DNA from 3 places in the Aminobacter sp. MET-1 genome. Region 2 is predicted to be linked to each of the others. Evidence: predicted binding sites of a transcription regulator. Region 2 holds the regulator's gene; each other region holds the start of a gene.

Region 1 (3,280 bases), on a different contig from region 2:
CGAGATCGTTGTGCTTGCCGCCGGCACGCACGCTCTTCTGGGCGGTCGTGGCGCGCGAATAGGGGCGCGACTCCAGGCCGGTGAAGACGTTCTTGAACTGCACCATGCCGGCGTTGGTGAACATCAGGGTCGGGTCGTTGCGCGGCACGAGCGGGCTGGAGGCCACCACCTCGTGCCCATTCTTCTTGAAGTAGTCGAGGAATGTCGACCGGATCTCGTTCACGCCACTCATGTTGTCGCCTTTGGTCGCCGAGCAGAACAGATGTCCGCCTTTTGCCGGCGGGATTTCGAACTGGCCTTTTAGCTGCCCACCTTGACCCTGTCCAGAAACCCCGCCGCCGCAAAGGCGCTGATATCCGCCAAGATTACAGGCCAAAGCGGCCGTCGCTGCCACAAACGAAAACCGCCGGCGCTAAGGCCGGCGGTTTCGAACAAGAGCTGAACGTTTAGCTGCGCCGAGCGACAGAACCGCCAACCGGACACAGGGCCAAATCACATGGCGCTGGCTTCATCCTCGCCATCATCCTCACGCGAGCCGTTCTCAAGGAACTTTTCGGCGATCAGCCCGGCATTCTGCCTGAGTACCGTCTCGATCTCGCGCGCAGCTTCGGGATTGTTGCGCAGGAACAGCTTGGCGTTCTCGCGCCCCTGGCCCAGACGCTGGGAATTGTAGGAGAACCAGGCACCTGACTTCTCGACCACACCAGCCTTCACGCCGAGGTCGACGAGCTCGCCGGTCTTGGAGACGCCTTCGCCATACATGATGTCGAACTCGACCTGCTTGAAGGGTGGGGCCAGCTTGTTCTTGACCACCTTGACGCGGGTCTGGTTGCCGACGACCTCGTCGCGGTCCTTGACCGAGCCGATGCGGCGAATATCCAGGCGGACCGAGGCGTAGAACTTGAGCGCGTTGCCGCCCGTCGTCGTCTCAGGCGAACCATACATGACGCCGATCTTCATGCGGATCTGGTTGATGAAGATGACCATGGTGTTGGAACGCGAGATCGAGGCGGTCAGCTTGCGCAGCGCCTGGCTCATCAGGCGGGCCTGGAGGCCCGGCAGCGACTCACCCATCTCGCCTTCGATTTCAGCGCGCGGGGTAAGTGCGGCGACGGAGTCGACGACCAGCACGTCGATGGCGCCCGAGCGCACCAGCGTGTCGCAGATTTCGAGTGCCTGTTCGCCGGTGTCGGGCTGCGAGATCAGCAGGTTTTCGAGATCGACCCCAAGCTTGCGGGCATAGACTGGATCGAGCGCATGTTCGGCGTCGACGAAGGCGCAGATGCCACCTTTCTTCTGGGCCTCGGCGATCGTGTGCAAGGCAAGCGTCGTCTTACCCGAGCTTTCCGGCCCATAGATCTCGATGATACGTCCGCGCGGCAGGCCGCCGACGCCAAGCGCGATGTCGAGGCCGAGCGAGCCGGTGGAGACCGTGCCGATCTCGACAACCTGCTCATTGGCACCCAGGCGCATGATCGAGCCCTTGCCGAAGGCGCGTTCGATCTGCGACAGCGCCGCGTCCAGAGCCTTAGATTTGTCCACCGAATTATCCTCTACGAGCCGCAATGAATTCTGAGCCATGATACATCACCCCGTGGTCGTCAATGAAGGCCGGCAGATCCGGTACCGATATAAATTTGTATCTGTTTTGTTCTTATTTGGCAAGAGCACCCAACCGATTGAAACAAAACGCAATTCAGCCTGGTGTTCTTTTTTCGTTTCACACACATGCGTGATCCGATGTCGCATGCGAGCGAAGCGACAAACTCCAGCAAATGGCCGCGAAGGCGATTCGCCGTGGTTGCTGCCAACCTCCCGGCGCACTAAGTTCGCCGCTTCGAAATCCGGCCGGACATATCATTGATGACATCACCCAGGATCCTCGCCATCGGCGGCGCGCATGTCGACCGCAGGGGACGCATGACGGCGCCCTTCGTGCCGGGCGCCTCGATCCCCGGCGCGATGAGCGAAGAGGTCGGCGGCGGCGCCTTCAACGCGCTGCGCGGTGCAGTTCGTCGGGGCGCGCGCGGTGCGCTGATGTCAGTGCGCGGCGGCGACGCTGCAGGCGAAGCAGTGGCCTCCGAGATCGCAGCGAACGGCATCGAGGACCTGTCGGTTGTGTTCCTGGACAGGGCGACGCCGAGCTACACGGCGCTGCTCGACCGCGACGGCGACGTGGTGGCGGCATTGGCTGACATGGGGCTCTATGAACTCGCCTTCGCCAAGCAGATGCGGCGCGCCAAGGCACGCGAGGCGATAACAGCGGCAGACGCAGTTCTGTGCGACGCCAACCTGCCCGAAGCGGCACTGACCAAGCTTGGAGAGATTGCCGACAGGCCGCTGTTTGCGATTGCCATTTCGCCGGCCAAGGCGGTGCGGTTGGTGCCGATCCTCGGCAAGCTCTCCTGCCTCTACATGAACCGGCGCGAGGCGGGGGTGCTGGCAGGCACCACCACCGATTCCTCGCCGGCCGAATTCATGCGTGGACTGCGGGCCGCCGGGCTCAAGCGCGGCGTCGTCACGGCCGGTGGCAGCGGAGTCTTCGCCTATGACACGTCAGGGTTGATCGAGGTTGCGCCCCCCGCCCCGCGCCGGATTGTCGACGTGACAGGTGCGGGCGACGCGCTGGCAGGCGCCACGACCGCAGCGCTGATGCGCGGGCTTACGCTGGAGCGCGCGCTGCGCGAAGGCATTGCAGCCGCCGTGCTCGCCATCGAGACCGCTTCCGCAGTACCGGAACTCGACCAACAGGCCTTCGCAGAGATGCTGGCCCTTGTGCCGCAAGCCAAGGAAATGGCATGAGGCCGCCCATGGAGATCAAGATGACACCCGAAACCGCCCGCCCCTTCATCGACGTCCACGCGCCTGTTGCCGCTGCCCTTGCCGCCGGCAAGCCCGTGGTCGCGCTCGAGAGCACCATCATCACCCACGGCATGCCCTATCCCGACAACTCGGCGATGGCGGCGAATGTCGAGAAGATCATCTCGGACGAAGGCGCGGTTCCCGCGACGATCGCCGTCATCAACGGCCGCATCAAGATCGGCCTGTCGGACGGCGAGCGCGAATCGCTTGCCATGACCGGCGGCGCGATGAAACTGTCGCGCGCCGACATCGCCTATGCGGTCGCCGAAGGTCGCACCGGCGGAACCACGGTGGCAGCGACGATGATCGCGGCCCATCTCACCGGCATCAAGGTGTTCGCGACAGGCGGCATCGGCGGCGTGCACAAGGGCGCAGAGAAGAGCTTCGACATCTCGGCCGACCTGGACGAGCTGGCGCG
Region 2 (3,280 bases):
CATCGTCATTCTGGTGTCGCCGCATGAGGTGGTCGGTCCGAGCTTCCAGATGTCGTTTGCCGCCACCGCAGCACTCGTCGGGGCCTATGGCTGGTGGTCCGAGCGCCGTGAGGAGCAGGCACAGCCTGTTGGCGAGATGACATTGTGGTCGCGTGCCTGGCACTGGGGGCGCAACGCCACAGTCGGCCTTGTCGCTACCTCCATCATCGCCGGTGTCGCCACGGCAGTGTTCGGCGCCTGGCATTTCCAGCGTGTGTCGCCGCTCAGCCTCGTCGCCAATCTGGCGGTCATGCCTGTCGTATCGGTGCTGGTGATGCCGTTCGCGGTGTTCGCCAGCCTAGCCATGCCCTTCGGACTGGATGGGCCGTTCCTCGATGTCATGGGCGCCGGTTTGCGCGTCATGATCGCCATGGCCGAATGGATTTCCGACCGCTCGCCGCTGGACGCCGTCGGGCTGGTATCGACCTGGTCGGTCGTGCTGGTGACAATAGCCCTTGTCGTCGCTGCGACGGCGACGACCTGGCTGCGCCTTGCCGCAGTGCCATTCGTCGTGGCCGGCGTGCTCGTCATCGGCGTCGCGCCGTCGCCGGATGTGCTCGTGGCCGAAGATGGACGCCTCGTCGGCGTCGCCACCGACGATGGCAAGCTCGCGGTCAACAGGCCAAGGCCAAACCAGTTCACGTCAGACAACTGGATGCGGGCGTTGGCGGTGGAAGAGCTTAGCAAGCCGTCGCAGGATGCAGAGAAGACCAGAGGGACCGCAGCTCCGGCTGCCGATGGCCCACGCTTTGGGGCCGCGCCGCAGAGCCTTCCTGCGAATGGTCGGGCCAAAGGCCTTGCGCCAGCTGAGGACGCCGTCAAAACCGTCGCCGGCGCAAGTGCCTTCCACTGCTCCGCGGGTTTGTGCACGCTTCGACATCAATCCGGCGCGACGGTTGTCCACGCGTCCAATGCTGCTGCGGCGTGGCAAGTCTGCCGAACGGCTGCACTCGTCGTCATCGACGATGCGACTGCTGGAGATGTCTGTGGCGGGCAGGTCGCAACCGTAGTGACCAAGCGCGATCTGGCGCGTCTGGGCAGCGCCGCGGTCTATCTGACGCCAGTCGTGGCGGGCGGCGCGTCGGTGCTATCGGTCGAATATGCCATCACCGAGCCCTACCGGCCATGGCATGCGCACCGCCAATTTTCCCGCGAGGCGAGGGGACTTGCACCCAATCGCCAAGAGGCGGTGAGAAAACAGCCAGACAACGCGACGACCGAATAGCCCACCGCAGGCAAGCGTGCCATATGCGGCAAGCTCGAAACTGCGGTCTATACGGCCTCGAAGCATCTCAAGACTACCATCGCCATTTCCGCTCTCCTCGGATTGCGGCCACGCTCAATGTCTTTGCTCTTACACAACTTGAGACGGAAAACGCTTCGTCTTCTGGGAGTTGCCCTAGTAGCGGCGGATCAGCCCGACGAGCTTGCCCTGCACCTTGACCCTGTCTGGCCCGAAGATGCGGGTCTCATAGGCGGGATTGGCTGCCTCCAGAGCGATCGAGGCGCCCTTGCGGCGGAAACGTTTCAGCGTCGCCTCCTCGTCGTCGACGAGGGCCACGACGATCTCGCCGGGGCTCGCGGTACTGGCATTCCGGATGATGACAGTGTCGCCGTCGAAAATGCCGGCCTCGATCATCGAGTCGCCTTTGACCTCAAGCGCATAGTGCTCGCCGCCCATGATCATGTCTGGCGGCACCGAAATGGTGTGTGTCCGGTGCTGGATCGCGTCGATCGGCACACCCGCAGCGATCCGTCCCATGACTGGAATGGCAATGGCGGACACGGCATCGTCGTCGTTGCTTGCAGCGGCCGGGCGCGACGGCTCGGGCTTGCGGCCAAGCGACCCTTCGATGACGCTTGGCGAGAACTTCCTGGCAGCGTTGAGACCGGGCGCAATCGAGTCGGGCAGGCGCAGCACTTCGAGCGCTCGTGCCCTGTTGGGCAGGCGGCGGATGAAGCCGCGTTCCTCGAGTGCGGTGATCAGGCGATGGATGCCGGACTTGGAGGCGAGGTCGAGCGCTTCCTTCATTTCATCGAAGGATGGAGGGATGCCCGCCTCCTTCAACCGCTCATGGATGAACAGCAGAAGCTCATGTTGTTTGCGCGTCAGCATCGCCGCCCCCAAGGAATCGCGAGAAAAACAAACCCGGAACAAACACTATCTGTTCCAGTTGTGTTCCGCAACTGTTTAAATTTCGTGAAGGTTATCGGCGGGATTGTTCAGCGCAGCATCAGCACGCGGCAGGCACTGCCGGATTCGGCCGGTTCCGCAAAGGGGCCGCGGATAACAGCGCAATTGGCGTCGGCCAGCGTCCGGAGCATGGACGAATCCTGCACCGTAAACGGCGTGACGACGAGCCCATCAAGGGTCTGGCGTGCGACAGCGCGGACAAAATCCTGACGCAGATCGTTGGCCGGCATCGGCGTATCGAGCACACCGTCCCTGATGTCGGCGACGTGAGAGCGTCCGCCCAATTTTGCCAGCAGCGGCTTCAGGAAGATGTGCGAGCAGATGAGGCTCGCGACCGGATTGCCGGGCAGGCCGACGCAGCGCGTCGCGCCGAGGCGACCAAACATCAGCGGTTTGCCGGGGCGCATGGCGATCTTCCAGAACGAAAGATCCATGCCGAGGCCGGTTAACACGCGATGCACTAGGTCGTGGTCGCCGACGGACGCACCGCCCAGTGTGACGATGACATCGGCCTTGGCGTCGAGTGCTTTCTGGACCAACCCCGAGATGGCGTCCGTGCTGTCGGCGGCTATGCCGAGGTCGAGCACACGAGCGCCGATCGAGCGGGCAATTGCAGCGACGCCATAGGCGTTGGACGAGATGATCTGGTCGGGGCCGGGCGTGCTACCCGGCAGCAGAAGCTCGTCGCCGGTGGCGATGATCGCGACCAGTGGTGCGCGCACCACCTGGACGTCGGGGTGATTGGCGGAGGCGATCAGCGAGAGGGCTGCCGGATCGAGCAGGCGGCCGGCGTCGAGGATGAGGTCGCCTTCGCTGAAATCGAGGCCGCTGAGGCGAATGTTGCGGCCGGGATCTGTCGGTTCCAGCACTTCGACCGCACCATTGCCGAGATCACGCGCGTTTTCCTGGATCACCACGGTGTCCGCCCCCGCGGGAACCGGCGCTCCGGTGAAGATGCGCACTGCCTGTCCCGTACTGACGGTCCCGGTGAATTGTCGTCCCGCCGGGGCCTGGCCGATGACTGAAAGTTTCGCCGGAAGCGTGGCG
Region 3 (3,280 bases), on a different contig from region 2:
CAGGGGTCACGCCTTGGCGATAGCGGCCGCCTGACGACGGACGGTTCGCCCTCGATCAGATATCGAGAGCGTCCGCAGCTGCAAACTCGGCGCGTTCCTGGATGAAGCGGAAGCGCAATTCCGGCTTGGTGCCCATCAGTGCATCGACGGCATTCTTGGTGTCGTCTTCGCTTTCATTGACCTCGACCTGCAGCAGCGTGCGCTTCTTCGGGTCCATCGTCGTTTCCTTGAGCTGCGAGGCCATCATCTCGCCAAGGCCCTTGAAACGGCCGATCTCGACCTTGCCGCGCCCGGTGAATTCGGTCTTCAGCAATTCGTCCTTATGGGCGTCGTCGCGGGCGTAAGCCACCTTGCCGCCCTGGCGGATCGAATAGAGCGGCGGCACCGCCATATAGAGGTGTCCGCCACGGACCAGCTCGGGCATCTCCTGATAGAAGAAGGTGATCAGCAGCGAGGCGATGTGGGCGCCGTCAACATCGGCGTCGGTCATGATGATGACGCGGTCGTAGCGCAGGTCTTCTTCGCGGTACTTCGAGCGCGTGCCGCAGCCGAGCGCCTGGATCAGGTCGCCGATCAGCTGGTTGGACGCCAGCTTGTCGTTGCCGGCGCTGGCGACGTTGAGGATCTTGCCACGCAGCGGCAGGATCGCCTGCATCGAGCGGTCGCGCGCCTGCTTGGCCGATCCGCCTGCCGAGTCACCCTCGACGATGAACAGCTCTGCGCCCGCTGCCGCGTTCTGTGTACAGTCGGCCAGCTTGCCGGGCAGGCGCAGCTTGCGCACGGCGCTCTTGCGCGACACTTCCTTTTCCTGGCGGCGGCGCACGCGCTCGTCGGCGCGCGCGATCACCCAGTCGAGCAGCTTCGAGGCTTCCTGGGGATTGTCGGCAAGCCAGTGGTCGAACGGATCGCGGAGCGCTGTCTCGACGATGCGCATGGCCTCGACTGTCGCCAGCTTGTCCTTGGTCTGGCCGACGAACTCAGGCTCGCGGATGAACACCGACAGCATGCCGGCCGCCGAGATCATCACGTCTTCACTGGTGACGATCGAGGCGCGCTTGTTGCCAACGAGGTCGGCATAGGCGCGCAGGCCGCGCGTCAGCACGTTGCGGAAGCCCATCTCATGGGTGCCGCCGTCGCCGGTCGGGATGGTGTTGCAGTAGGAATTGACGAAACCGTCGCCGCCAAACCAGGTGACGGCCCATTCGACCGAACCGTGGCCGCTCTGCTTGTCGCTCTTGCCCGCGAAGATCTCGCGCGTGACCTGCATCTCGTTGCCGAGAGAAGCCTTGAGATAGTCGCCGAGGCCACCGGGGAAATGGAACACCGCTTTGGTCGGCGTTTCGTCCTTTTCCTTGATGAGTGCCGGATCGCAGCTCCAGCGGATTTCGACGCCACCGAACAGATAGGCCTTGGAGCGGGCCATCTTGCAGATGCGGGCCGGCTCGAAATGCGCACCCTTGCCGAAAATGTCGGGATCGGGGTGGAAGCGTACTTTGGTGCCGCGCCTGTTTTGGACGTCGCCGAGACTTTCCAATCCGCCCTGCGGGACGCCGCGCGAAAAACGCTGACGGAACAGTTTGCGGTTGCGCGCCACCTCGACTTCGAGTTGGTCGGACAGCGCGTTGACCACGGAGACGCCGACGCCGTGCAGACCGCCCGAGGTTTCGTAGACCTTGGAATCGAACTTGCCGCCGGCATGCAGCGTGGTCATGATGACCTCGAGCGCCGACTTGTCCTTGAACTTCGGATGCGGATCGACGGGGATGCCGCGGCCGTTGTCGGTGACCGTGAGAAAGCCCTCGGCGTCGAGCTCGACCTCAATGAAGGTCGCGTGGCCGGCCACGGCCTCGTCCATCGAGTTGTCGATGACCTCAGCGAAAAGATGGTGCAGCGCCTTTTCGTCGGTGCCGCCGATATACATGCCCGGACGGCGACGCACCGGCTCCAGCCCTTCGAGAACCTCGATGTCGGCCGCGCTGTAGCTGTCGCTGGCATCCTTGACCGGAGCAGGGCGCTTTGCCGCCGCAGCGGCTGCGACCAGCGGGTCGGCCGGACGGGACACGGGACGTGCGGGCTGATTGCCGAGATTGCCGAAAAGGTCGCTGTTGTCGTCCATGCTCAATACGATTTTTCCGAGCTGCGAATCACTTGGTCGAGTTTGCCAGTTTTGACGGTCTGGCAATAGTTCCTGATCTGTTCGTCCCCGGCCCGTTCGATATGCCCGAATTGGCCGTGAGGGTGCAACCATTCGTAAACGCTATCCGAAATCGCCGCGGTTGGGCGGCGACGGAAGCGGGTTTGTAAGGTTGCGGCTAACCTGTATTGCCCAATAACTGCTGCCCGAACATTCGGACATCAGGAAGGCCGCGCCCCCGTGCTTGACTTCGGTTCCTTGTTGCTCGCCACGGCCCTGTCCGGTGCGTGTCTGAGCGGAACGCTCGTCGCGATCTGGCTGACGGCGCGTCAGTCCCGTTTCGTTCTCACGATGGCGGTCGGAATACTACTTCTCGTCACCCATGTCATCGCCTTTTGGCTTTACGGACGCGATGCCTCACCCTGGCTCGGGCCGGCAATGCTGGCGTTGCTCGTCGCCGGCTTCTTTGTCGTCTTCGCTGCCGCCGACCAATACATCGAGCGCGGCTGGTCGAAACCCGCGGCGCTGCCGATCGCTGCGATCATCGCGCTGACGGTCGTGGCGACAGCGTTCGGCCTTGATGGCATCGGCTTTATCATCGCCTATTCGGCGGTCACTGGTATCCTGATCATGACGGCGACCGCATTCTGGACCTGCAAGGATGTCGACCGCCGCGTGCTCGCGCCGGTGTCGCTGCTCACCGGCAGCAGCGCCATATCCTTCGCACTGTGTGCCTTCGTCATCATCCAGCAGAAGCAATGGACACTTGGCAGCGTGCCTCATAACTGGGCCGAGGACGTGAACACTGTCGTCGTCGTCGCCTGCATGACGGCCCTTGGGGCACTCACGATCTCTTTCCATCATCTGCGCACCCAGAGCAGGCTGACCGAGGAAACGCTAACCGATCCGCTGACGGGGTTGATGAACCGCCGGGCACTCAATTCGCTGCATGGTGACACCAGCTTTGGGCAGCACATGGCGCTGGCCATGGTCGACCTCGACCACTTCAAGCGCACCAATGATGTTTTCGGCCATGCCGTGGGCGACCGGGTTTTGCAGCGTTTCGCCGATGTCGTCAGGCGCTACGCGAATGACGACGTCGAGGTCTTCAGGCTTGGTGGCGAGGAGTTCGCGATCGTCATGTCC

What was found. The regulator LexA, encoded in region 2, represses DNA repair genes until DNA is damaged. The targets are predictions, from matches to a motif close to TGTTCNNNNTGTGTTCNG.
Region 1: a site for LexA is predicted at 1,706-1,723, ahead of recA (recombinase RecA). Genes of this name have one in related genera too.
Region 3: a site for LexA is predicted at 2,184-2,201, ahead of parE (DNA topoisomerase IV subunit B). Genes of this name have one in related genera too.

Annotation. Positions count from the first base shown of each region.
Region 1 covers NZ_JAMSHL010000002.1:123,453-126,732, reverse strand. Annotated here, with positions in the region: gene alaS (alanine--tRNA ligase) at 1-232, opposite strand, end outside; gene recA (recombinase RecA) at 493-1,581, opposite strand; gene NDO48_RS03170 (carbohydrate kinase family protein) at 1,864-2,802, shown strand; gene NDO48_RS03165 (pseudouridine-5'-phosphate glycosidase) at 2,823-3,280, shown strand, end outside.
Region 2 covers NZ_JAMSHL010000005.1:331,165-334,444, forward strand. Annotated here, with positions in the region: gene NDO48_RS10290 (ComEC/Rec2 family competence protein) at 1-1,264, shown strand, start outside; gene lexA (transcriptional repressor LexA) at 1,439-2,155, opposite strand; gene glp (gephyrin-like molybdotransferase Glp) at 2,263-3,280, opposite strand, start outside.
Region 3 covers NZ_JAMSHL010000002.1:393,026-396,305, forward strand. Annotated here, with positions in the region: gene NDO48_RS04575 (DUF2336 domain-containing protein) at 1-34, shown strand, start outside; gene parE (DNA topoisomerase IV subunit B) at 56-2,116, opposite strand; gene NDO48_RS04585 (sensor domain-containing diguanylate cyclase) at 2,375-3,280, shown strand, end outside.